Linked DNA regions of Massilia litorea. The main gene of each other region encodes a partner of the protein of the gene in region 2 in a complex. Links are inferred from orthologs where the notes say so. Each region holds a gene or a part of one and is shown on either strand. Other genes may lie near its edges. The genes, in order: LPB04_RS01405 and hfq.

The links.
Region 1: the proteins of hfq (region 2) and LPB04_RS01405 are in contact, whole or in part, in a crystal structure (PDB 3VU3), measured with the Escherichia coli proteins. The link is inferred for Massilia litorea from one-to-one orthologs.

What each region holds. Positions count from the first base shown.
Region 1 is NZ_CP062941.1:323,120-339,792, forward strand. The notes cover bases 7,009-10,039. They hold LPB04_RS01405 (catalase), read right to left. Parts: upstream 9,709-10,039; coding sequence 7,309-9,708; downstream 7,009-7,308. Other genes in these bases: LPB04_RS01400 (alpha/beta hydrolase), read left to right, coding at 7,009-7,307; LPB04_RS01410 (diguanylate cyclase), read right to left, coding at 9,860-10,039. Outside these bases: LPB04_RS01365 (DUF2970 domain-containing protein), read right to left, coding at 1-153; LPB04_RS01370 (cytochrome c oxidase assembly protein), read right to left, coding at 154-708; LPB04_RS23950 (cytochrome oxidase small assembly protein), read right to left, coding at 710-826; ctaD (cytochrome c oxidase subunit I), read right to left, coding at 826-2,430; coxB (cytochrome c oxidase subunit II), read right to left, coding at 2,464-3,651; LPB04_RS01385 (methyltransferase domain-containing protein), read right to left, coding at 4,166-5,056; LPB04_RS01390 (ComF family protein), read left to right, coding at 5,146-5,904; tRNA (uridine(34)/cytosine(34)/5-carboxymethylaminomethyluridine(34)-2'-O)-methyltransferase TrmL, read left to right, coding at 5,919-6,389; more of LPB04_RS01400, read left to right, coding at 6,459-7,008; more of LPB04_RS01410, read right to left, coding at 10,040-10,795; LPB04_RS01415 (hybrid sensor histidine kinase/response regulator), read right to left, coding at 10,792-14,244; LPB04_RS01420 (oxygenase MpaB family protein), read right to left, coding at 14,241-15,671; LPB04_RS01425 (carotenoid biosynthesis protein), read right to left, coding at 15,671-16,477; LPB04_RS01430 (TonB-dependent receptor), read right to left, coding at 16,492-16,673.
Region 2 is NZ_CP062941.1:2,863,359-2,869,219, forward strand. The notes cover bases 258-3,062. They hold hfq (RNA chaperone Hfq), read left to right. Parts: upstream 258-1,444; coding sequence 1,445-1,681; downstream 1,682-3,062. Other genes in these bases: der (ribosome biogenesis GTPase Der), read left to right, coding at 258-1,258; hflX (GTPase HflX), read left to right, coding at 1,687-2,916; hflK (FtsH protease activity modulator HflK), read left to right, coding at 2,923-3,062. Outside these bases: more of der, read left to right, coding at 1-257; more of hflK, read left to right, coding at 3,063-4,230; protease modulator HflC, read left to right, coding at 4,230-5,102; LPB04_RS12790 (ATP phosphoribosyltransferase regulatory subunit), read left to right, coding at 5,474-5,861. UniProt on the Escherichia coli protein: RNA chaperone that binds small regulatory RNA (sRNAs) and mRNAs to facilitate mRNA translational regulation in response to envelope stress, environmental stress and changes in metabolite concentrations.

The DNA.
Region 1 (16,673 bases), 2.5 Mb from region 2 along the record:
CAGCAACGCCGCCACGATCACGTGAACCGGATTCAGGTTCACCGCGTCATCCTCGTAATCGCGCCGCTTGCGCACTCCGAAGAAGGACCAGAACACGGCCTTCATCGAGGCCGCGAACGAAGCCTTGCGGCGCGGCTGTTCGTTCTGTTCCATCTATTTCGCCGCCACCGCGCCGGACACCTCGAAGAAGGTGTACGACAGCGTGATCGTTTTGACTTCCTTCGGCAGCTTCGGGTCGATGAAGAATACCACCGGCATCTGGCGCGCTTCGTTCGGCTGCATGAGCTGCTCGCGGAAGCAGAAGCACTCGACCTTCTTGAAATGCGGCGTCGCCGACTGTGGCGCGTAACTCGGGATCGCCTGCGCTTTCACGGCGCGCGCCTGGGTATTCACCACTTCGTAGACCACGGTCGCCAATTCGCCCGGATGCACCTCGATGCTGCGCGTGGTCGGACGGAAGCGCCACGGCCCCTGCGAGTTGCCATCGAGTTCCACCGTGATCGTGCGCGTGGTGTCGACCTGGGTGTTCGCCGGGCGCTCGACCGTACCGTCCTTCTGGGTCAGCACATTGATGCCGAGTACCTCGCAGACCTGGCGGTAGACCGGCACCAGCGCATAGCCGAAGCCGAACATCGCCACCGCCACCACCACCAGCTTGCCGAAGGTGGAGCGGTTCAGGCGCAGGCGTTCGATAGGCGTGTAGCTCACGTCACATCCACAGGCGCTTGAGGATGACGGCCGCGAAGAAGAACGCGGCAACCAGAGCCAGCACCAAAGCTGTTCGAACGTTCCTCGCCTTGGCGTTCGGCTTCGTCGGCTGATTCATCACTTCACCAGCGGCGGGTTCTCGAAGGTGTGGAACGGCGCCGGGCTCGGCACGGTCCACTCCAGGCCTTCCGCGCCTTCCCATGGTTTGGCTTCCGCTTTCGGACCGCCCTTGATCGTCGGCAGCACCACGAACAGCAGGAAGTAGACCTGCGACAGGCCGAAGCCGAAGGCGCCGACCGAGACGATCATGTTGAAGTCGGTGAACTGCACCGCGTAGTCGGCATAGCGGCGCGGCATGCCGGCCAGGCCCAGGAAGTGCATCGGGAAGAAGGTGATGTTAAACGTGATCAGCGACAGCCAGAAGTGCGCCTTGCCGCGGCCTTCCGGATACATGTGGCCGGTCCACTTCGGCGCCCAGTAGTAGAAGCCGGCGAACAGCGCGAACAGCGAGCCGGCCACCAGCACGTAGTGGAAGTGGGCCACCACGTAATAGGTGTCCTGCACCTGGATGTCGATCGGCGTCACGGCCAGGATCAGGCCGGTGAAGCCGCCCATCGTGAACACGAACAGGAAGCCGACCGCGAACAGCATCGGCGTCTCGAAGGTCATCGAGCCCTTCCACATGGTGGCGACCCAGTTGAACACCTTCACGCCGGTCGGCACCGCGATCAGCATGGTGGCGTACATGAAGAACAGCTGCGAGGTCACCGGCATGCCGGTGGTGAACATGTGGTGGGCCCAGACGATAAAGGACAGCACGGCGATCGAGGCGGTCGCGTAGACCATCGAGGCATAGCCGAACAAGGGTTTACGTGCAAAGGCCGGGATGATCTGCGAGACGATGCCGAAGGCCGGCAGGATCATGATGTAGACCTCGGGGTGGCCGAAGAACCAGAAGATGTGCTGGTACATGACCGGATCGCCGCCGCCGGCGGCATTGAAGAATGAGGTGCCGAAGTGGCGGTCGGTCAGGGTCATGGTGATGGCGCCTGCCAGCACCGGCATCACGGCGATCAGCAGGAAGGCGGTGATCAGCCAGGTCCAGCAGAACATCGGCATCTTCATCAGGGTCATGCCGGGCGCGCGCATGTTCAGGATGGTGACGATGATGTTAATCGAACCCATGATCGACGAAGCACCCATGATGTGCAGGGCGAAGATCGCCATGTCCATGCCCGGGCCCATCTGGGTCGACAGCGGCGCATACAGGGTCCAGCCGGCGGCGGTGGCGCCGCCCGGCACGAAGAAGGACGCGGCCAGCAGGAACGCGGCCGGCGGCAGCAGCCAGAACGAGAAGTTGTTCATGCGCGCGAAGGCCATGTCGGACGCTCCCACCTGCAGCGGGATCATCCAGTTGGCGAAGCCGACGAAGGCCGGCATGATCGCGCCGAACACCATCACGATGCCGTGCATGGTGGTCAGCTGGTTGAAGAACTCGGGACGGAAGAACTGCAGGCCGGGCTGGAACAGCTCGGTGCGGATCATCAGCGCCAGCACGCCGCCCGAGAGCAGCATGGTGAAGGCGAACCACAGGTACAGGGTGCCGATGTCCTTGTGGTTAGTGGCGAACAGCCAGCGGCGGGCGCCGGTCGGCATGTCGTGATGCGCGTGGTCGTGGCCGTGATGGTCGTCGTGCGCGTGATCGAGAGTGCTGGTAGTCATGTCAGTATCCTGGAAACGATCTTGCTTGCTACGTTACTTGCTGCGTGCAGCCAGCACTTCGGCCGGTTGGACGATGTTTTCGGCGGCCTTGTTCGACCAGGAATTGCGGGTATAGGTAATCACCGCCGCAATGTCCGAATCCGACAGCTGCTTCCAGGCCGGCATGGCCGCCGCATAGGCCGGCGTATCCTGGCCATGCAGCAGCACGTCGACCTGGTGCGCCCTGGGGCCGTTCACGACCGGCGAACCGTCGAGCGGCGCGAAGGTGTTCGGGATGCCCTTGCCGTTGGCCTGGTGGCAAGCCACGCAGTTGGCGGCGTAGACGGCTTCACCCTTGGTTTTCAGTTCGTCGATGGTCCAGACCTTGGTCGGATCGTCGGCCAGCGCGGCCATTTTCTTTTTCTCGCCCGCGACCCAGGCAGTGTAATCCTCGGCGGAGACGACGCGCACCACGATCGGCATGAAGGCGTGGTCCTTGCCGCACAGCTCGACGCAGTTGCCGCGGTAGACGCCGACCTTGTCGGCCTTGAACCAGGCGTCGCGCACGAAACCGGGAATCGCATCCTGCTTGATGGCAAACGCCGGAATCGTCCAGGCGTGGATCACGTCGTTGGCGGTCAGGACCATGCGGACCTTCTTGCCGACCGGGACCACCACTTCCCTGTCGACTTCGAGCAGGTAGTTTTCGCCGCGTGCTTCGGTCGGCGCCACGCCCGGCTCGCCGATCTGGCTGCGCGGGGTCGACAGGTTCGACAGGAAGCTGATGCCCTCGCCTTCGCCCTTCAGGTAGTCGTAGCCCCATTTCCACTGCATGCCGGTGGCCTTGATGGTCAAATCGGCATTCGAGGTGTCCTTCAGGGCGACGACCGTCTTGGTGGCAGGCAGGGCCATGCCGATGACGATCAGGAAGGGAACGATGGTCCAGGCGATTTCGACGGCGGTCGATTCGTGGAAGGTGGCCGGTTTGTGGCCGAGGGATTTGCGGTGCTTGAACACCGAGTAGAACATGACGCCGAAGACGCCGAGGAAGATGATGAGGCAGACCAGCATCATCCAGTTGTGCAAGCTGTAGATGTCAGCGCCGATCCCAGTCACCGGAGTTTGCATGTTCAACTGGTGTTCCACCGGCCGCCCCGTGATTTCCGGGGCCGCCAGTGCCGGGATACTGGTCCATACTGCGAGACCGAGCACCAAGGCGTGAAGTCGCTTTGCATATGTCATGAATTGTCCCCAACCACCCAAAATAAGAATATTTTTAAACGGTCAGCAATTCCATGAACGAACCGCCGCCGCTCCGAAACCAAGTGCAAGCTGGTTCCCGGCGGCACGGCTTGTGGACGCGCAACTGGTTGAAACCATGCTCGTCCATCAGCAACTGCAACAACACTGACGGGCGCCAAACTTGCTGATGCTGCTTTTCAATTTTCTAATTCTTCCACCATTTCACCCTGTTTTTCAATGTTTACAGGGCAGAGGACGAAAAAATAGTCATTGATTATACTCAAATCGCTAATTTTTATTCAAGGAAAATCCTTGCCATCGCTGTGATATTTCATGCATTAGAGCATCGAGCGTTGCCGTATCGGCCTTGCCGCTGCGAGTTAGCCGTGTTAGCGATTTATACCAGTACCCGGGTTTCTCCGGCACGAACGCGTGAGCACCTGTGCCCACGCGTGCATCGCCACCGTAGCCCGGATCTTCCAACCGGGCCGCGACAGGATATCCACGGCCGACATCACGGCTTGCGCGGCCGGAATTGCACGATCGCCTCCCCCGCCGCCGTCGTCTTCGGCACGGGCCGGAACGCGTGGCCATAAATCACCTCGAAACTCAAGCCAATCTTGCCGTCCGCCCCACGCTGCGCTTCCAGTGCATCCACCATGCGCTGCCAGGCCGCGCGCCCGACCAGCCCGCGCCGGCGCGTCGCCAGCGGGTTGCCGCCGATCGCCCGCACATCCGCCAGCAGCGCCTCGACCGTGCCATAGGTGACGGTGATGCGCTCGGCATCCATCACCGGCGTCGAGAAGCCGGCTTCCACCAGTTGATCGCCGAAATCGTGCATGTCGACGAAGGGCAAGGTATGCGGCGATTCGTCGAGCTCGGCAAAGGCGGCGCGCAGTTCCTTGAAGGTGTCGGGACCGAAATTCGAGAACATCAATAAACCATCGACGCGCAGCACGCGGCGCCACTCGGCGAACACGCGGTCGGGCTGCGGATGCCAGTGCAGCGCCAGGTTCGACCACACCAGGTCGAGCGAGTTCGGACCGAATGGCAGGATTCCAAAGTCGCCGCAAAGAAGATCGACGCCGGCCTTGGCCGGCATCAGGCGGCTGAGCATCTGGTTCAGCGAGCGCAGCGCCGGCGCCGGCGCTTTAGCCTCGGCCAGCATGGCGCTCGAGGCATCCATGCCGATGATCTGGGCCGCCGGATAGGTTTTTTGCAGGGTGCCGAGATCGGGCCCGGTGCCGCAGCCGGCGTCGAGCACGCGCTGCGGCACGATCTTTACCAGGCTCAGCCGCTCGTGCATGCGCGCGGCGATCTCGCGGCGCAGGAAGTCGGCAGCGGCCACGCGCTGCGGTTCCGCGAACAGTGCACGCACACGCGACTGGTCAATCGGTGCGCTCATTTTCGATGGGGACGAGGGAGAAGCCATGGTTCTGTTGCGTTCAAATGAGATAATGGCGGAAGTGTACAGGTTTGCGGAGAGCCGAGCCGATGGGTGAGCGCATCGAACCGTTGTTGCTGCGCTGGCCGCGCGCCCTGGCCGGCCGGCTGCTGCCCATGCTGTTGCCAAGTTCGTGCGCCCTGTGCGGCGAGCAGGCGCCGGGTGCCGTCTGCGCGTCCTGCACGCTGAGTTACGCGGCGCCTGGCGGACCGCGCTGTCCCTGCTGCGCCAACCCGCTTGGCCCAACAGAACTGCCCGGGCAAGCCTGCGGCGCCTGCCTTGCCGACGAACCGGCTCATGATGCCACGGTCGTCGCCGTCGATTACGCGGCGCCGCTCGACGGCCTGGTGCTCGGCCTGAAATTCGGCGCCCGGCTGCCGCTGGCGCCCTGGTGCGCGGGCCTGCTGCGGGACGCGGTGCTGGCGCGGCCCGGCTTGCCCCTGCCCGATCTGCTGTGCCCGGTCCCGCTGGGGCCGCGCCGCTTGCGGGAGCGCGGCTTCAACCAGGCGCTCGAGATCGCCCGGCCGCTGGCGAGTGCGCTCGGTGTCGGGCTGCAGCCGCGCCTGGCAACGCGTGCCGTCGAGACGGCCGCGCAGTCGGGCGTGAGGCCGCGCGAACGGGCGGCCAACATCCGCGGCGCCTTCGAGATCGCGCCGGACATGGCAGAGAGAATACAGGGCCGCCACGTCGGCGTCGTCGACGACGTCATGACGAGCGGCCACACATTGAACGAACTGGCCGCCACCCTGAAGGCGGCCGGCGCGCTGCGGGTGACGAACCTGGTGTTCGCCCGCACGCCACCCCATTGATCGAGGAGAAGCGCTTGTTTCACGTAGTCCTGTTTGAACCGGAAATCCCGCCCAACACGGGCAACGTCATCCGCCTGTGCGCCAACACCGGCGTCCAGTTGCACCTGATCGAACCGCTCGGTTTCCCCCTCGACGACGCCAAGATGCGCCGCGCCGGGCTCGATTACCACGACTACGCGACGATGAAGGTGCACAAGAACTGGGAAGCCTTCCTGGCGGACACCCAGCCCGACCCGAGCCGCATGTTCGCGCTGACGACCCACGGTTCCTCCCCCTTCGCCGACGCCGCATTCAAACCGGGCGACGTGTTCGTCTTCGGACCCGAATCGCGCGGCCTCGCACCTGCCTTCCGCGAAAGCTTTCCGGCATCCCAACGCATCCGCCTGCCGATGATGCCGGACAACCGCAGCCTGAACCTGTCGAACACGGTGGCGGTCGTGGTCTACGAGGCCTGGCGCCAGAACGGTTACGCCGGCGGCGTCTGAACGCAGTACTTGACCCTGCGCGCGGCGGACAGGCACACTGCTCGGCACGCACACTGCCGAGGAGCCGCATTGACCAACCGCCGAACCGTGTTACAGGCCGCCGCCGCGCTGGCCGCCCTCGCCGCCTGCGCACGCGCCGGTGCCCAGTCGGCGCTTGCCGCGGCGCCGCTGGCGATCGGCGACACCTTCATGCTGCCCTCCAGCGTGCTCGGTGAGAACCGCCGCATCAATGTTTATAACGCGCCGGCCGCAAACGGCGCGCCCCTGCCCGTCCTGTACATGCCTGACGGCGGCCTGGAAGAGGATTTCCTGCATATCGCGGGATTGCTGCAGATCTCGGTCGCGAGCGGCACCATGCGCCCGTTCATGCTCGTCGGTATCGAAAACACGCAGCGCCGCCGCGACCTGACGGGCCCCAGCGACGATCCGGAAGACCGCAAGATCGCGCCCGTGATCGGGCGCTCGGAAGCGTTTCGCGCTTTCATCCGCACCGAGCTGATGCCGGCGATTAGCGGGCGTTACCGGACCACGGGCGAAACGGCCATCGTCGGCGAATCGCTGGCCGGCCTGTTCGTGATGGAAACGTATTTTGTCGCCCCGGAGATGTTCGACACCTATATCGCCGTCGATCCGAGCCTGTGGTGGAATCGCGAAGGCTTGCTGGCGAAGGGGGCGGCGCAGCTGCGCACGCGGCGTCATGGGAATAAAACGCTGTTCGTCGCCGCCAGCGGCGAACCGGGTATGCCGGCGCTCGCTGGCCGGCTCAAGCAAGTGTTCGACACGGCCGCAGCACCCGGTCTGCGCTTCGAACTGGCGGCCTTCCCCGAAGAAAACCACCGTACGGTCTACCATCCGGCTGCGCTGCGCGCATTCCGGACGGCTTTCCGCAAGCCCGCCGAACAGCGCGGGCCAGGATAGATCAGACCATCGGCGGATCGGTCTCGCGCGCGAAGGAGCGGTGGCTGGCCAGCGCCTGCTTGAAGGCATCCAGGCCGGCATCGACCAGCAGCGCCGGATCGTCCGAACCATCCGGCAGCGTCGCCGGAATCATGGCCTTGGCCAGCAAAGCGGCGCCGCTGCCCAGCACCATGATCGGCTTGCAATGGCGGTACTGCTCGCGCAGGAAGTCGATCGCGTGGGCGTTGCGCGCCAGCAGCTCGGCCGATTTGTCGCCATCGGGCACGATCACGGCGTCGTACATCACCGACGGGCCGGCTTCGAGCGAGATCTCGACATCCAGCGGGTCGCCGGCGCTGGCCTTGACCTTGCCCAGCATGTTGCCCACCAGGCGAGGCACGGCGCCATCCTTCAGCAAGTCCGCATACAGCTTGCGCACCTGTTTGCCGTCCACGCCATTGGCCACCAGGATCGCCACGCGGCGGGTGCGGATGCCGGTTTCGCCCGGACGGCTCAGCAGCGACAGCGCCGGCGATGGATCGTAGACCGGGACCGGATCCGGGCTGGCCATCGGCAGCGGCGCCGGCACGTCCATCCCCAGGCCTTCGGCCACCTTGGCCACCAGGCCGTCGTCGACATTCGCCAGCAAAGCCAGCATGCGCTCGCGCACGGCCGGGGTTTGCACCCGGGTCAGCTCGAAGCGGAAGGCGTTGGCGATGTGGGTCTGCTCGGCCGCGCTCTGGCTCTGGTAGAACAGGCGCGCCTGGCCGTAGTGCTCGGCGAACAGGGCGGGATTGCCGCGCACCTTGTCTTCGGTCGTGAAGCGTTCCGGGAAGCTGGTGAAGCCGGCCTTGCCGGCCTGGAATGGACAGCCACCGCCCAGCGAGTTCGGCTCGTAGTTCACACGGCCGCGGTTGATGGCCTGGCGGTGCATGCCGTCGCGCTGGTTGTTCTGGATCTGGACGATCGGCGAATTGATCGGAATTTCATGGAAATTCGCGCCGCCCAGGCGGCTGATCTGGGTGTCCAGGTAGGAGTGGTTGCGGCCTTGCAGCAGCGGGTCATTGGAAAAATCGATGCCCGGCACGATGTGCGCGGTGCAGAAGGCCACCTGCTCGGTCTCGGCAAAGAAGTTGTCCGGGTTACGGTCGAGCACCATGCGGCCGACCGGCGTGATCGGAACGAGCTCTTCCGGCACCAGCTTGGTGGCATCGAGGATGTCGAAGGGGAAGGATGCGGCCTGCTCTTCGGTGAAGATTTGCAGGCCCAGTTCCCATTCCGGGAAATTGCCGCCCTCGATCGCTTCCCACAGGTCGCGCCGGTGGAAGTCGGAATCGGCGCCGGAAATACGCACCGCCTCGTCCCAGACCAGCGAGTGCGTGCCCTGTAACGGGGTCCAGTGGAATTTCACGAAGCGCGACTCGCCCTGCGCGTTGATCAGGCGGAAGGTGTGCACACCGAAGCCCTGCATCGTGCGGTAGCTGCGCGGGATGGCGCGGTCGGACATCACCCACATCAGCATGTGCGCGATTTCCGGAGACAGCGAGGCGAAGTCCCAGAAGGTGTCGTGGGCCGTGGCGGCCTGCGGCATCGCATGGTGCGGTTCCGGCTTGGCGGCGTGCACCAGGTCCGGGAATTTCATCGCATCCTGGATGAAGAAGACCGGGATGTTGTTGCCCACCAGGTCCCAGTTGCCCTGCTCCGTATAAAACTTGACCGCGAAGCCGCGCACGTCGCGCGCCGTGTCGGTCGAGCCGCGTTCGCCGGCGACGGTCGAGAAGCGCACGAAGACCGGGGTGCGCTTGCCCTTGGCGGCGAACGGGACCGCGCGGGTCAGTTCGCTGAAGTCGCCGTAGGACTCGAAATAGCCGTGCGCGGCCGAGCCGCGCGCATGCACCACGCGCTCGGGAATGCGTTCATGGTCGAAATGGGTGATCTTTTCGCGCAGAATAAAATCTTCCATCGCGGTCGGTCCGCGCAGGCCGATCTTGAGCGAATGCTGGTTGTCCGCCACCGGCACGCCCTGGTTGGTGGTCAGGTGGCGGTCGCTCGGATCCACACGCACGCGGTCAAGCGGCGCCACGGTCGGATTCTGGCCGACCGGCGGCTGGCCGTTGCCGACCTTCTCCGACATCATGATTTCGCTGCTCGTGCTGCCGGTCGCGGCCGGCGTCGACGGCTGGTGATGGTCGCCCTCGGGTGGGGTGCCCGACGCATCGCCGTACTCGGCCGGCTTGTTCGGATTGAAGGGCATGGCGGCGGCCAGGTCCTTTTCGGCGCTGGTTTTCTCGAGCAGGCGCTCGGGAACCGGATCGCTGCTGCCCAGGCTCGATGGCGGCGTGCTGGTCGATGGCCCGGCGACGGTGCTCAGTACGGAACCGGCGCCATCGGTGGCGCCGGATTTGTTATTGCGTGTGGTCATGCGGTCCTCGCTGGTTGATCAGTTGTCTTCGATTCAACGAACAACATAACCGACCAGCAGTGAGCGCTATGTTAGTGAACTAACGCAATTGATCAGGCAACAAGTATTCCCTCGACAAAGGCGCATTGCATTTCCCAGCCAGAAATAACAATTATCCCGCGTCAGTAAGCGCTTCTTGCGCGCCCCGCCACATCACCCGATTGCGTCCGCCCTGCTTGGCCCGATACAACTGCACATCCGCCGCCTCGAACAGCGCTGCCGAGCTTTCCGCCTGGGCCGGGTCGAGGCTGGCGCCGCCGATGCTGACCGTGATGCAGGACGCCGCCGCGGAACCGGCATGGGCGATCATCAGCTCGGCCACTGCCTGGCGCAAGGCCTGCGCGATCTGCAGCGCCTGAACGGCATCGGTTTCCGGCATCAGGAGCACCAGCTCTTCGCCGCCGTAGCGCGCCGCCAGGTCGGCCGGGCGCCGCATGTGGGTGCCGGCCACGCGCGCAACCGCACGCAGGGCGCGGTCGCCGGCCGGGTGGCCATATAAATCGTTGAACTGTTTAAAGGAGTCGATGTCGAGCAGGGCCAGCGACAGCGGCCGGCCGCTGCGGCGGGCGCGCTGCCATTCGAGGTCGTAGACGTCGTCGAAGCGGCGCCGGTTGGCCAGCTCGGTCAGGCCGTCGACGTGGGCCAGGTGTTCGAGCAGGCGCCGCTGGCGCACCAATTGAAGGTGCAGCGCCACCCGCGCCAGCACCACCGTCGCATTGAAGGGCTTGGCGATGTAGTCGGAGGCGCCCATCTTGAGGCCGGCCGCTTCGTCTTCCGGACGGTCGAGGCCCGAAATGAAGATGACCGAGACGTGTTCGGTCTGGGGCGTGGCGCGCAGGCGGCGCAGGACTTCGAAGCCGCTCATGTCCGGCATCATCACGTCGAGCAGGACCAGGTCGGGCACGTGGCGCGTCGCGCGCTCGACGGCCTGGGCGCCGTTCTTCGCGAGCAGCACCGTGTACTCGGGCTGGAGCAGCTCGCACAGCACGTCACGGTTGACCGGGTCGTCGTCGGCGACCAGGACTTTCTGCGGTTCGGCTGGCGTCATGCGCATTCCTCCAGGTTCGGGCGCAGCAGCCCTTCCAGTTCGGCGAGCGGCGCCAGGGCGGCCTCGTATTCGAGCTCGCTCACGGCGTGCGCGATTGCGGCCAGGGGCGCAGCAAAGGCGGCGGCGGGGAGCCGCGCCTGCAGTTCGGCCAGGGTGTCGCGGGCGCGGGCGTCGTCCGCCGCCAGCTGGGCCGCGAGGCGCGCCACCAGCGTCGGCAAGCCGTCGGGCGGGCGCGCGGGCTGGTCGCGCGGACCGGCCAGCGGCGCCATCCCGGCCAGGATGGTGTCGAGGGTCGCGATCAGGGCCGGCACCATGCCGGCCGCGCGTTGCGCGTCATCGGCGCGCAGCGCTTCCTCGAGGCGCCGGGCCTGCGCCGCCAGCTCGTAGGCGCCGACATAGGCCGCGCTCGACTTCAGGTTGTGCGCCAGCGCTGCCAGCGGGGCCTCGTCGCCGCTGGCCAGGGCCTCGGCCAGCTGGCGCGGCGCGGCGCGGTATTCCTGCACGAAGCTGCGCACGCGCTTGATCAGGCGCGCATGCTGGTGGCTGACGCCGGCCAGCGCCGTGTCCCAGTCGACGCCGGGCACGGCCGGCAGCAGGACGGTGTCGTTGCCCGGCAGCGTCTCAACCTGCGCGGCCGGCGCTGCGCGCCCATCCAGGCGCGCCGGATCGATCCAGGCCAGCAGGGTGCGGAACAACAGGTCCGGATCGATCGGCTTGGCGAGATGGTCGTTCATGCCGGCCGCGAGGCTGCGTTCGCGGTCGCCCGCCATTGCGTGCGCGGTCATGGCGACGATCGGCAGCGCGCGCAGGCGCTCGATGGCGCGGATGCGGCGCGTGGCGGTGAGGCCGTCGACCTCGCGCATCTGGATATCCATCAGCACCAGGTCGTAGTCGTGCAGCTGCACCATCTCGACCGCCTCGCCGCCGTGGACGGCGACGTCGACGTGGACCGGGGCGGCGGCCAGGAAGTCGAGCGCCACTTCGCGGTTGTTGGCGTTGTCCTCGACCAGCAGGATGCGCGCACCGCGCAGCCGCGCCAGGCCGCGCGGGTCCGCTTCCATCCGCTCGGGCGCACCGCCCGGGGCCAGGTCCGGACGCAGCACCCGCAGCAGGCTGTGGTACAGCAGCGCCGGGCCCACCGGCTTGTTCAGGAAGCCCTGCAGCTGCAGCTGTCCCGCCTGCAGCTGTACCGTTTCGCGGGCGCAGGCGCTGACCATCAGGATCGAGGGCGCGGCGCCGATATCCCCGGCCGCGCGGATACGGCGGATCGTCTCGACGCCGTCCCAGCCCGGCATCAGGTAATCCATCAGCACGACCTGGTAGGGTTTGCCGCGTGCTGCCGCGTCCTTCCATCGTGCCAGCGCCTCTTTTCCGCACGAGGCCGCGTCGGCGGCGATGCCGAAGCCCTCCAACATTTCGACCAGCGCAGCGCGCGCCGTCTCGCTGTCGTCGACCACCAGCAGGCGCATCTGCTGGAGCGCGGCTCCGGGAGCGGAAAGCACGCCGGGCGCGCTCCCCGCCTGCCCGAGCGGCACCGTGAAACTGAAGCTGCTGCCGACGTTCGGGGTGCTGGTGACGGCGATCGCGCCGCCCATCAATTCGACCAGCTGCTTCGAAATCGAGAGGCCGAGACCCGTGCCGCCGTACTTGCGCGTGATCGAATCGTCGCCCTGGCGGAAGGACTGGAACAGGCGCGCCAGCTGGTCCGCGTCCATGCCGATGCCGGTGTCGGTGACGCAGAAACGCAGGGTCAATGCGCCGGTACTGCGCGCTGCCACCTCGACGCCGACGACGATCTCGCCCTCCCCGGTGAACTTGACGGCATTGCTGGTGAGGTTGATCAGGATCTGGCCCAGGCGCAGCGGATCGCCGACCAGGCGCGCCGGCACGCCGCGTCCGACGCGGAACACGAGTTCGACGCGGCGCGCATCGAGCTTGATGGCGGTGAGGTTGGACAGGTGCTCGAGCAGGTCGTTGAGGTCGAACTCGACCTGCTCGATCTTCAGCTGGCCGGCCTCGATCTTCGAGAAATCGAGGATGTCGTTGACGATGCCGAGCAGGTGTTCGCCCGCGCCCAGGATCTTGCCCAGGTAGTTGCGCAGGCGCGGTGCCGGATCGGCCATCAGGGCCAGCCGGCTCATGCCGATGATCGCATTCATCGGGGTGCGGATCTCGTGGCTCATGTTGGCCAGGAAGTCCGATTTCAGGCGGGTCGCCGCTTCCGCGCGCAGCATGGCATTGCGGATCGCACCCGTGCGCAGGCCAAGCACGCGCATGAAGATGACCATGTCGACCGCATTCGTGAACTGCAGCGAGTGCATGGTCCAGAAGCCGGCGTCCACCGCGCCGTTGATCATCTGGCTCAGCACGAGCGAGCCGGTGAAGCTCAGTGCCCAGCCGAGCAGGAAATACAGGCCGACCGGGTCGCCGCGGCGCGCGCGATTCAGTGCGCCCGGCAGGCCCAGCAGCATCGGCATGATGCCGAGCGTGCTGACGATGATCACCAGCTGCCCGACGCTGATCAGGTCAGCAGCGAATGCCAGCGCGGCGCAAGCGGTGAGCGCGGCGCCGGTTTTCATCAGGCGGCTGAAGATGCGGTCCTTGCCGGGACGCGCGAGCGCCTGCTCGACGAACAGGTAGGCGCCGCAGGAGGACATCAGGGCGAACAGGCCGCCGGCATGGATGTTCATCCAGGCGTTGGCGCCCCAGAAGTACTGGCTGCCGATGCCGAAGAACTCGGCCGAGAACAGGGTCGTGCCGGCGATCATCAGCGCGTACTTGCCAAACAGCGGCTCGCGCAGGTTCAGCGCCTGGGCCAGGCTGTAAAGCAGCAAGCACAGGCTCAGGCCCAGCAGCAGGCCTTGCAGCATCTGCTCGTTGACGGCATCGGCATGAAATACCGCGGGCTGCGAGAAGCGCAGCGGCAGCACCATCGCACCGGTATTCTCGATGCGCAGGTAGATGTCGTGGCGCTGGCCGTGCAGCAGGTCGAGCAGCACGGCCGGCGTGCGCACCCGGCGCCCGCCCGCTTGCGGCGGCTGCAGGTTGCCGGCCACGCCATGCTGGCGCAGGACACCCTCGCTCACCACGAAGAACTCGACCTTGTTCAGGACCGCGTAATCGATCTCCGCGATCCAGGCCGCGCGGCTGCCGGCCGGCACCCTGACCGGGATGTGCAGCCAGACCGGGTCGTTCTGCACCCCGAGCGTCGCATGGCTCGACACGGGCGCGGTAAAGCGCTGCGGTTCGGCCAGCACGGCCTCGATCCCGAGCTTGCCGCCGGGGTCGGTGAACATCGTCAGCGCGGGCCAGGCCTCGACGCTGCCGCTGCGGTCGTCGAGCACCAGCGGTGACGCCGCCCGGGCGCGCGGCAGGAAAGCAAGCGACAGCACCAGGAGCAGCAGCAGCGCGAGGGCTGCGCGCAGCCGGGGCGACACGGACCACATCATGCGGCTTCCTCCTGTGGGCTTGGGGCGGCATCGGGGCGGAAGCGGCGCTCGATGCTGTTCATCCAGCGGGGCGCCTGCGGGTCGACGTCCCAGTCGTTCACGGCGCCCGCGACCTGGCGCAGCAGCGCTTCGGGCAGTTTCAGGGGCCGCGTCTGGTCCATCAGGAAGCGCACCGTCAGGCGGTAGCCGAGGATGCGCGTGGCCAGGCGCGCGATCGAAAAGCCGGGCCGGACCACCCGCGCCAGGGTATCGACGGCGCGCGTCACGCCCATGCCGAGCGCGAACAGGGCGCGCGAAACCAGGGACACGCGCCCGTCCAGTCCCAGGTCCGCCGCCGTCTCGCGTCCGCACAGGTAGCGCGTCAGCAGCACCGGGAAGGGTTTTAACGAACGCAGTGGAATCTCGGCCTGCATCGCCCCCATCAGGGCGTTCGCCAGCGCCGGGCGCGGGTCGGTGCTGCGCGCATGGAACGCGGCGCCGGCCTTGCGCGTGGCCGGCGCATGGCGGGCTGCAGCCAGCGCGCGTCCGTCGCCCTGCAGGCGCGCGAACAGGGCCTCGGCTTCCTTCATCGTTTGCACCAGCAGGCTTTGCTCGATGCCGAGCAGGTGGCCGACCACGTTCCAGGCGTGCAGGTAGGCGCCCTCCTCCTCTTTTGTCAGGCCCAGGCCGAGGCGGCGCAGGCTGCGCAGGAAGACATAGTGAAACGTGAGCAGCGTATAGGCCAGCTCTTGCTGGTTGCAGGGCAGGCCGTTGGCGTTCACGTCCCAGCCGCGCGCGAACAGGGTTTGATACAGGCCCTTGCCTTCGGGCAGCAAGGCGGGTACCGCGGCGCCGTGTTCGAGCGCCTCGCCCGGGTTGCCGCGCACGATCAGGTGGCGGATCGTGGCGTGGATCAGGCGCACCTTGAGCACCTGCGCCACCCCGCCGCCGTCGGCATCGAGCAGGCCGCCGCGCAGCATCACCGGGAAGATCATCGCCGCCGTCGACCGCACCCGGTAGTCGGTGTGCCGCTCGAGCTGGCCGGCCGTGTGCAGCACGCTGGCCAGGTCAACCGGCACATAACACTCGGGCAGGCTGGCGCAAAACAGCAGCGTGCACGAGAGCATGCTCATGTCGACGAAGACCGATTCCGCGCAGCCGACCTTGCCGGCGTCGACCCAGGCGGGCAGCCGGCGTGCCTGCCGTACGTAGTCTTCGAGCGCTGCGGCGATCGGCGCCGGGGTCTGCGCAGCAGCGGTCCAGCCATCGAGCGCGCCGTTGGTCTCCCAGCCTGCCAGCTCGCGGTTGACGACCGCGATCGCGTCCCAGCGCGACAGGGCCGGCGTGCCCTCGCCCCATGGCCCGAGGATGCGCGCGATGGTGTCGTCGGCCAGCGGATCGGCGCGCAGGCGCGGGTCGGCGGCGACCGGTTCAGACATGGTCCCCATCACGCCTCCCCCGCCAGGCGCACGCCCGGCTGGCGCCAGCGGCTCCAGCCGCACAGGGCGGCCAGCAGCGGAATGCCCATTGCGAACACGGCGATGGCGCGCGTTTCGACCGGTACGCCGAGCAGCGCCTGGAACAGCAGGCTGCCGCCGTAGATCGCCAGCGGCACGGCGATGTCGCGCGGCGCCACCGGCACCCTGGCGACCGGCGGCTGCCGCCGCAGGGTCAGGCGGAACAGGAAGACGATGACGAAGGAGACGAACATCCAGCCGGCGAAGCCCTGCAGGGTTTCGCCGAACCAGCCGCCGTCGGTCTCCGTCATGATCCAGGCCTTCAGCTTGAACACCATGTAGGGATCGGCGCCGAGGTCATAGGCGGTGACGACCATCGCCGCCAGCAGCGACTGCGCCAGCGTCTGCCCGAGCGCGGTGGCGCCGTCGCTCGGCGTCTGCCAGACGATCAGGTTGGCGATCACGTAGCCGATATAGCTCAGGGCGAACCACATCAGCGCGATCACGAAAGGGACCTTGCCGATGCGCGGCCCGAGCACCTCGGTATAGGTATAGGAACCGAAGAACCAGCCATAGGTCGAGCCGAGCTGCTCGGCCGTCCAGCCGAGGACGACCGCGATCAGCACGAAGCGCAGCGCCGCGCGCGCGCCCAGCACGTGGACGGCGCTGCTGGCGCAGCAGGCGAACATCAGCACCGAACTGGCCACCAGCAGGCCGCTGGTGTCGCCCAGCGCGCGCACGAGCAGGCTTGCCGCCACCAGGGCCAGCAGGACGAGGGTGATGCGCGGGAGCGTCATGGATGGACTTCCGTTCAGAACCGGTAATCGACGCGCAAGGCGACTGCGCGCGGCTCGCTCGGCACGGTCATGCCGAAGCTGTCGATCGTGACCGGCTCGACCTTGTTCTGCAGGTTCTTCACGCGCAGCAGCACGCTCCAGGGCGAACCCGCCGGCTCGTAGCCCAGGCGCATATCGGTCTCGGTGCGGCCCGGAA
Region 2 (5,861 bases):
GGTGGCCGACCTCCCTGGCCTGACGCGCGACCGCCACTACGGCGAAGGGCGTATCGGCGAGCGGCCGTTCCTGGTGATCGACACGGGCGGCTTCGAACCGGTCGCGAAAGAGGGCATCATGTACGAGATGGCCCTGCAGACGAAGCAGGCCGTCGCCGAAGCCGACATCGTCGTCTTCATCGTCGACGGCCGCCAGGGCCTGACCCCGCACGACAAGACGATCACCGACTTCCTGCGCAAGTCCGGCCGTCAGGTCATGCTCGTCGTGAACAAGTCCGAGGGCATGAAGTACACCTCGGTCACCGCCGAGTTCTATGAGCTGGGCATGGGCGACCCCTATGTCATCTCCGCCGCCCACGGCGACGGCGTGACCGACCTCGTCAACGAAGCGCTGGACCAGGCCTTCGCTTCGCGTCCCGAGGCCGAGGAAGAGCTGGAAAGCCAGGACCACGGCGTGAAAATCGCCCTGGTCGGCCGCCCGAACGTCGGCAAGTCGACCCTGATCAACACCCTGGTCGGCGAGCAGCGCGTGATCGCCTTCGACATGCCGGGCACCACCCGCGACTCGATCGAAGTGCCCTTCGAGCGCGACGGCAAGCAGTACACGCTGATCGACACGGCCGGTATCCGCCGCCGCGGCAAGGTGTTCGAAGCGATCGAGAAGTTTTCGGTCGTGAAAACCCTGCAGTCGGTGTCGGAAGCGAACGTGGTCGTGCTGATGCTCGATGCCCAGCAGGATATTTCCGAGCAGGACGCCCACATCGCCGGCTTCATCCTGGAATCGGGCCGCGCCCTGGTCGTCGCCGTCAACAAGTGGGATGGCCTGACCAGCGACCAGCGCGACGAGGTCAAGAACACCATGGACCGCAAGCTCGACTTCCTGGGCTTCGCCGAAACGCGTTTCATCTCGGCGCTGAAGGGTACCGGCATCAAGCAGCTGATGGCCTCGGTCGACACGGCCTACGCCGCCGCCACCGCCAACCTGTCGACGCCGCGCCTGACGCGTGCGCTGCAGGAAGCGGTCGAGAAGCAGGAACCGAAGCGCAAGGGCACCTCGCGTCCGAAGATGCGCTATGCCCACCAGGGCGGCCAGAATCCGCCGATCATCGTCATCCACGGCAATGCGCTCGACGGCATCACCGAGCCGTACAAGCGCTACCTGGAAAAGCATTTCCGCGAAACCTTCAACCTGGTCGGTACGCCCCTGCGGATCGAACTGCGCAGCGGTAAAAATCCGTTCGCCCGGGAGCAGAATTAAACCGCTGGACGGCAGGCGGGCTCAGCGCGCTTAATGCTTTCTTAAGCATAGCAGTACGACAAAAAGTGGCAAAACAGGTTACAGTAACCGCAGGCCATCGTTCGCAAAGCTGAATCTTGCCCCGTGCACTTGAAATGGAGGCGCTTGCCTCCAACTTTTAAACTACAACAACATTACGGAGCTGTTATGAGCAACAAAGGGCAACTGTTACAAGACCCATTCCTCAATGCCTTGCGCAAAGAGCACGTCCCGGTCTCGATCTACCTCGTCAACGGGATCAAGCTGCAGGGCCATATCGAGTCCTTCGACCAATATGTGGTCCTGCTCCGCAATACCGTGACCCAGATGGTGTACAAGCATGCCATTTCCACCGTTGTCCCGGCTCGCGCCGTCAATCTCAACCTCGAATCCGAAGCTGAGTAAGGCCGATGGCTGACGCCCCCGGCAACAACAGCACGCGCGCCGTCCTGGTCGGCGTCGATTTTGGCGCGGTCGATTTCACGGCCAGCCTCGAAGAGCTGGCCTTGCTGGCCAGTTCTGCCGGCGCCGAGCCGATCGATACGATCACGGCCAAGCGCAATGCCCCCGATCCCGCCTACTTCGTCGGCAGCGGCAAGGCCGACGAAATCGGCGTCGCCGCCAAGGCCCTTGGCGCCGAACTGGTCATCTTCAACCATGCTTTATCCCCCGCGCAGCAGCGCAATCTCGAACGGCGCCTGGAACTGGGCATCATCGACCGCACCAGCCTGATCCTCGACATCTTCGCCCAGCGCGCCAAGAGCCACGAGGGCAAGCTGCAGGTCGAACTGGCCCAGCTGCAGCACCTGGCCACGCGCCTGATCCGCGGCTGGACCCACCTTGAACGCCAGAAGGGCGGTATCGGCCTGCGCGGTCCGGGTGAAACCCAGCTCGAGACCGACCGCCGGCTGATCGGCGAGCGGGTCAAAGCCTTGCGCACGCGCCTGGCCAAGCTGCGCAAGCAACACGAAACCCAGCGCCGCGCACGCGGGCGCAACAACACCTTCTCGGTGTCGCTGGTCGGCTATACCAATGCCGGCAAGTCGACCCTGTTCAACACGCTGACGAAGGCCGGCGTGTATGTCGCGAACCAGCTGTTCGCAACGCTCGACACCACCAGCCGCCGCCTGTATCTCGGCGACGAGACGGGCAGCGTCGTCATTTCCGATACCGTCGGGTTTGTCAGGGAGCTGCCGCACCAGCTGGTGGCCGCTTTCCGCGCCACGCTGGAAGAAACCATCCACGCGGACTTGCTGCTGCACGTGGTCGACGGTTCCTCGCCGACCCGCATGGAGCAGATCGAGCAGGTCAACGAGGTCCTGCGCGAAATCGGCGCCGACCACATTCCGCAGATCCTCGTGTGGAACAAGATTGATGCGGCCGACCTCCAGCCTGGGGTCGAACGTGATGAACATGATAAAATCAGCCGCGTTTTTATCAGCGCCAGGAGCGGCGCAGGCCTCGATCTGCTGCGCGACGCAATTGTCGAGGCAGCCAAGTCGGCAGCGAGCTACCCAGCCAATCCGGTGCCAGGCTTGAGCCCTGAAAACGAAGAGCAGGACGATGCAGCGCTGGAATCATCGATGCTCGATGATAACGGCGAAAGTAATCCAACCTCCACCCATGTCGGGCCCCAATAAAAGCCTATGCTTGTTTCCTTACTAAAACGTTTCGGCATTAAACTTTCGCTGAACGATCCGCGCTGGGGCAAAAATCCCGAGAGCGACCATAAAGCCCAGGAAGGGCGCCGTCCGGGTGAGGGTCCACCCGACCTCGATCAGATGTGGCGCGACTTCAATGCCCGCCTGAACCGCCTGTTCGGCAGCCGCGGCAACAACGGCGACGCCGGTGGCCCGTATCGCGGCGAAGGCCGCGGCGCGGGCATTACCGCGTCCGTGATCGGCTTCATCGTGCTCCTGATCTGGCTCGCCAGCGGCGCCTTCATCGTGCAGGAAGGGCAGGTCGGCGTGGTCACCACCTTCGGCCGCCTGTCCCACACGACCGGCGCCGGCTTCAACTGGCGCTGGCCGGCCCCGATCCAGGCCCACGAAACCGTCAACGTCTCGCAGGTCCGCACCGCCGAAATCGGCTACCGCGACAACGTACGCAACAAGCAGGGCGCCGAGTCGCTGATGCTGACCGATGACGAAAACATCATCGACATCCAGTTCGCGGTGCAGTACACGCTGAAGGACCCGGTCGCCTGGGTCTTCAACAACCGCGACCAGGATGCGACCGTGCACCAGGTGGCCGAGACGGCGATCCGCGAAGTGGTTGGCAAGAGCAAGATGGACTTCGTGCTGTACGAGGGCCGCGAGAAGGTCGCGCTCGACGTCCACCGCATCATCCAGCAGATCGTCGACCGCTACAAGCTGGGCGCCCTGATCACCAACGTGACCATGCAGAACGTGCAGCCGCCGGAGCAGGTGCAGAGCGCCTTCGACGACGCGGTCAAGGCCGGCCAGGACCGCGCCCGTGCCCGCAACGAAGGCGAGGCCTATGCCAACGACGTGATCCCGCGTGCCCGCGGCGCCGCCTTCCGCCTGCTGCAGGACGCCGAAGCCTACCGCTCGATGGTGGTCGAAAACGCCACCGGTAACGCCGCCCGCTTCAACCAGGTCGTCACCGAGTATGCGAAAGCGCCGGGCGTCACCCGCGACCGCATGTACATCGACACGATGCAGCAGATCTTCAGCAGCACCAGCAAGGTGATGGTCGACGCCAAGTCGGGGTCGAACATGCTGTACCTGCCGCTCGACAAGCTGATCGCGCAAGTGGCCGCCAACGACGCCGCCACGGGCAGTGCCCGATCGGGTCCGGTGCAACTGCAGCAACAGCCGAACCAGCAGGAGCAGGCGACCACGCCTGCGCAGGAAGTGCAGCAGACGATTGAACAGGTACGCCAGCGCGACAGCCGTTCGCGCGATTCCTCACGTGACAGGGAGAGCCGTTAATGAGCCGCCTCGTAACCATTTTCGTGGCGGGCTTCATTGCCCTGATGCTGCTGTCGTCGACCGTGTTCGTGGTCGACCAGCGCCGCTTCGCCATCGTCTTCGCACTCGGCGAGGTACGTGAGGTCATCTCCGAGCCGGGCCTGCACTTCAAACTGCCGCCGCCGTTCCAGAACATCGTCTATCTCGACAAGCGCGTCCTGACCCTGGATACGCCCGACGCCGACCGCTTCATCACGGCCGAGAAGAAGAACATCCTGGTCGACGCCTTCGTCAAATGGCGCATCGTCGAGCCGCGCCTGTACTACGTCAGCTTCAGCGGCGACGAGCGCGCCGCGACCAACCGCATGTCGCAGATCATCAAGGCGGCCCTGAACGACGAGATTACCAAGCGCACCGTGCGCCAGGTGATCTCCGGGGAACGCGGCGCCGTGATGCAGGCGGTGCAGAACAAGGTCGTGGCCGAAGCCAAGCAGATCGGCATCGGCATCGTCGACGTGCGCCTGAAGCGCGTGGACTACATCGAGCAGATCAACAATTCCGTCTACGACCGCATGCGCGCCGAGCGGGTTCGCGTAGCCAATGAATTGCGTTCGACCGGCTCCGCCGAAAGCGAAAAGATCCGCGCCGACGCCGACCGCCAGCGCACCGTGATCCTGGCCGAAGCCTTCCGCGAAGCCGAGAAGATCAAGGGCGAGGGCGATGGCAAGGCATCGGCGATCTATGCCGAGTCCTTCGGCAAGAACCCGGAGTTCTATAAATTCTATCGTTCGCTCGAAGCCTACCGCGCCAGCTTCAAGGCGCATGGGGACGTGATGGTGATCGATTCGAATTCGGAGTTCTTCAAGTATTTCAGGAGTCCGGGTACGAAATAAATCATCCGAAAACGCCGCGTCGATCGCGGCGTTTTTTTTTGCCATTCGAACGATCAAACGCCGTACCGCGTGGGCTCGAGAGCACACCCTACGGACGGCAGCACGGTAGGGTGGGCACTCCGTGCCCACGCGGACCTTCGATCAGTGTTGGCGGTGTCCCGGCGCACCGTTACAACGTGCGAAACGCCGCGACGTCGGCCCTGTTGTATAGCCCAGTTTCAGTGGCAACCCGGCAACTTCCGAGCCTTTCATCCATCATCCGCCCCCAGTGCCATCCCATTTTCGGGTAAAATTGCCGATTCGGCGCTGACTTCGTCTTGCACGGGCGCGCCTTGTTGCTTCATTTCTAACAATTCCCATAGCTGTTGCCCATGCCGAACTGGCTTTTGCCTGAGAATATCGCCGACGTATTGCCGTCGGAAGCGCGCAAGATCGAAGACCTGCGCCGCCAGATGCTCGACACCTTCCGCCTGTACGGCTACGAGCTGGTGATGCCGCCGCTGCTCGAATACGTCGAGTCGCTGCTGGCCGGCGCCGGGCAAGATACCGACCTGCGCACCTTCAAACTGGTCGACCAGCTATCCGGGCGCCTGCTTGGCCTGCGCGCCGACATGACGACGCAGGTCGCGCGCATCGACGCGCACCTGCTCAACCGCGATTCGATCACCCGCCTGTGCTATGCCGGCAGCGTGCTGCATACCCGTCCGTCGGGCCTGCACGCCACCCGCGAGCCGCTGCAGATCGGCGCCGAGATCTACG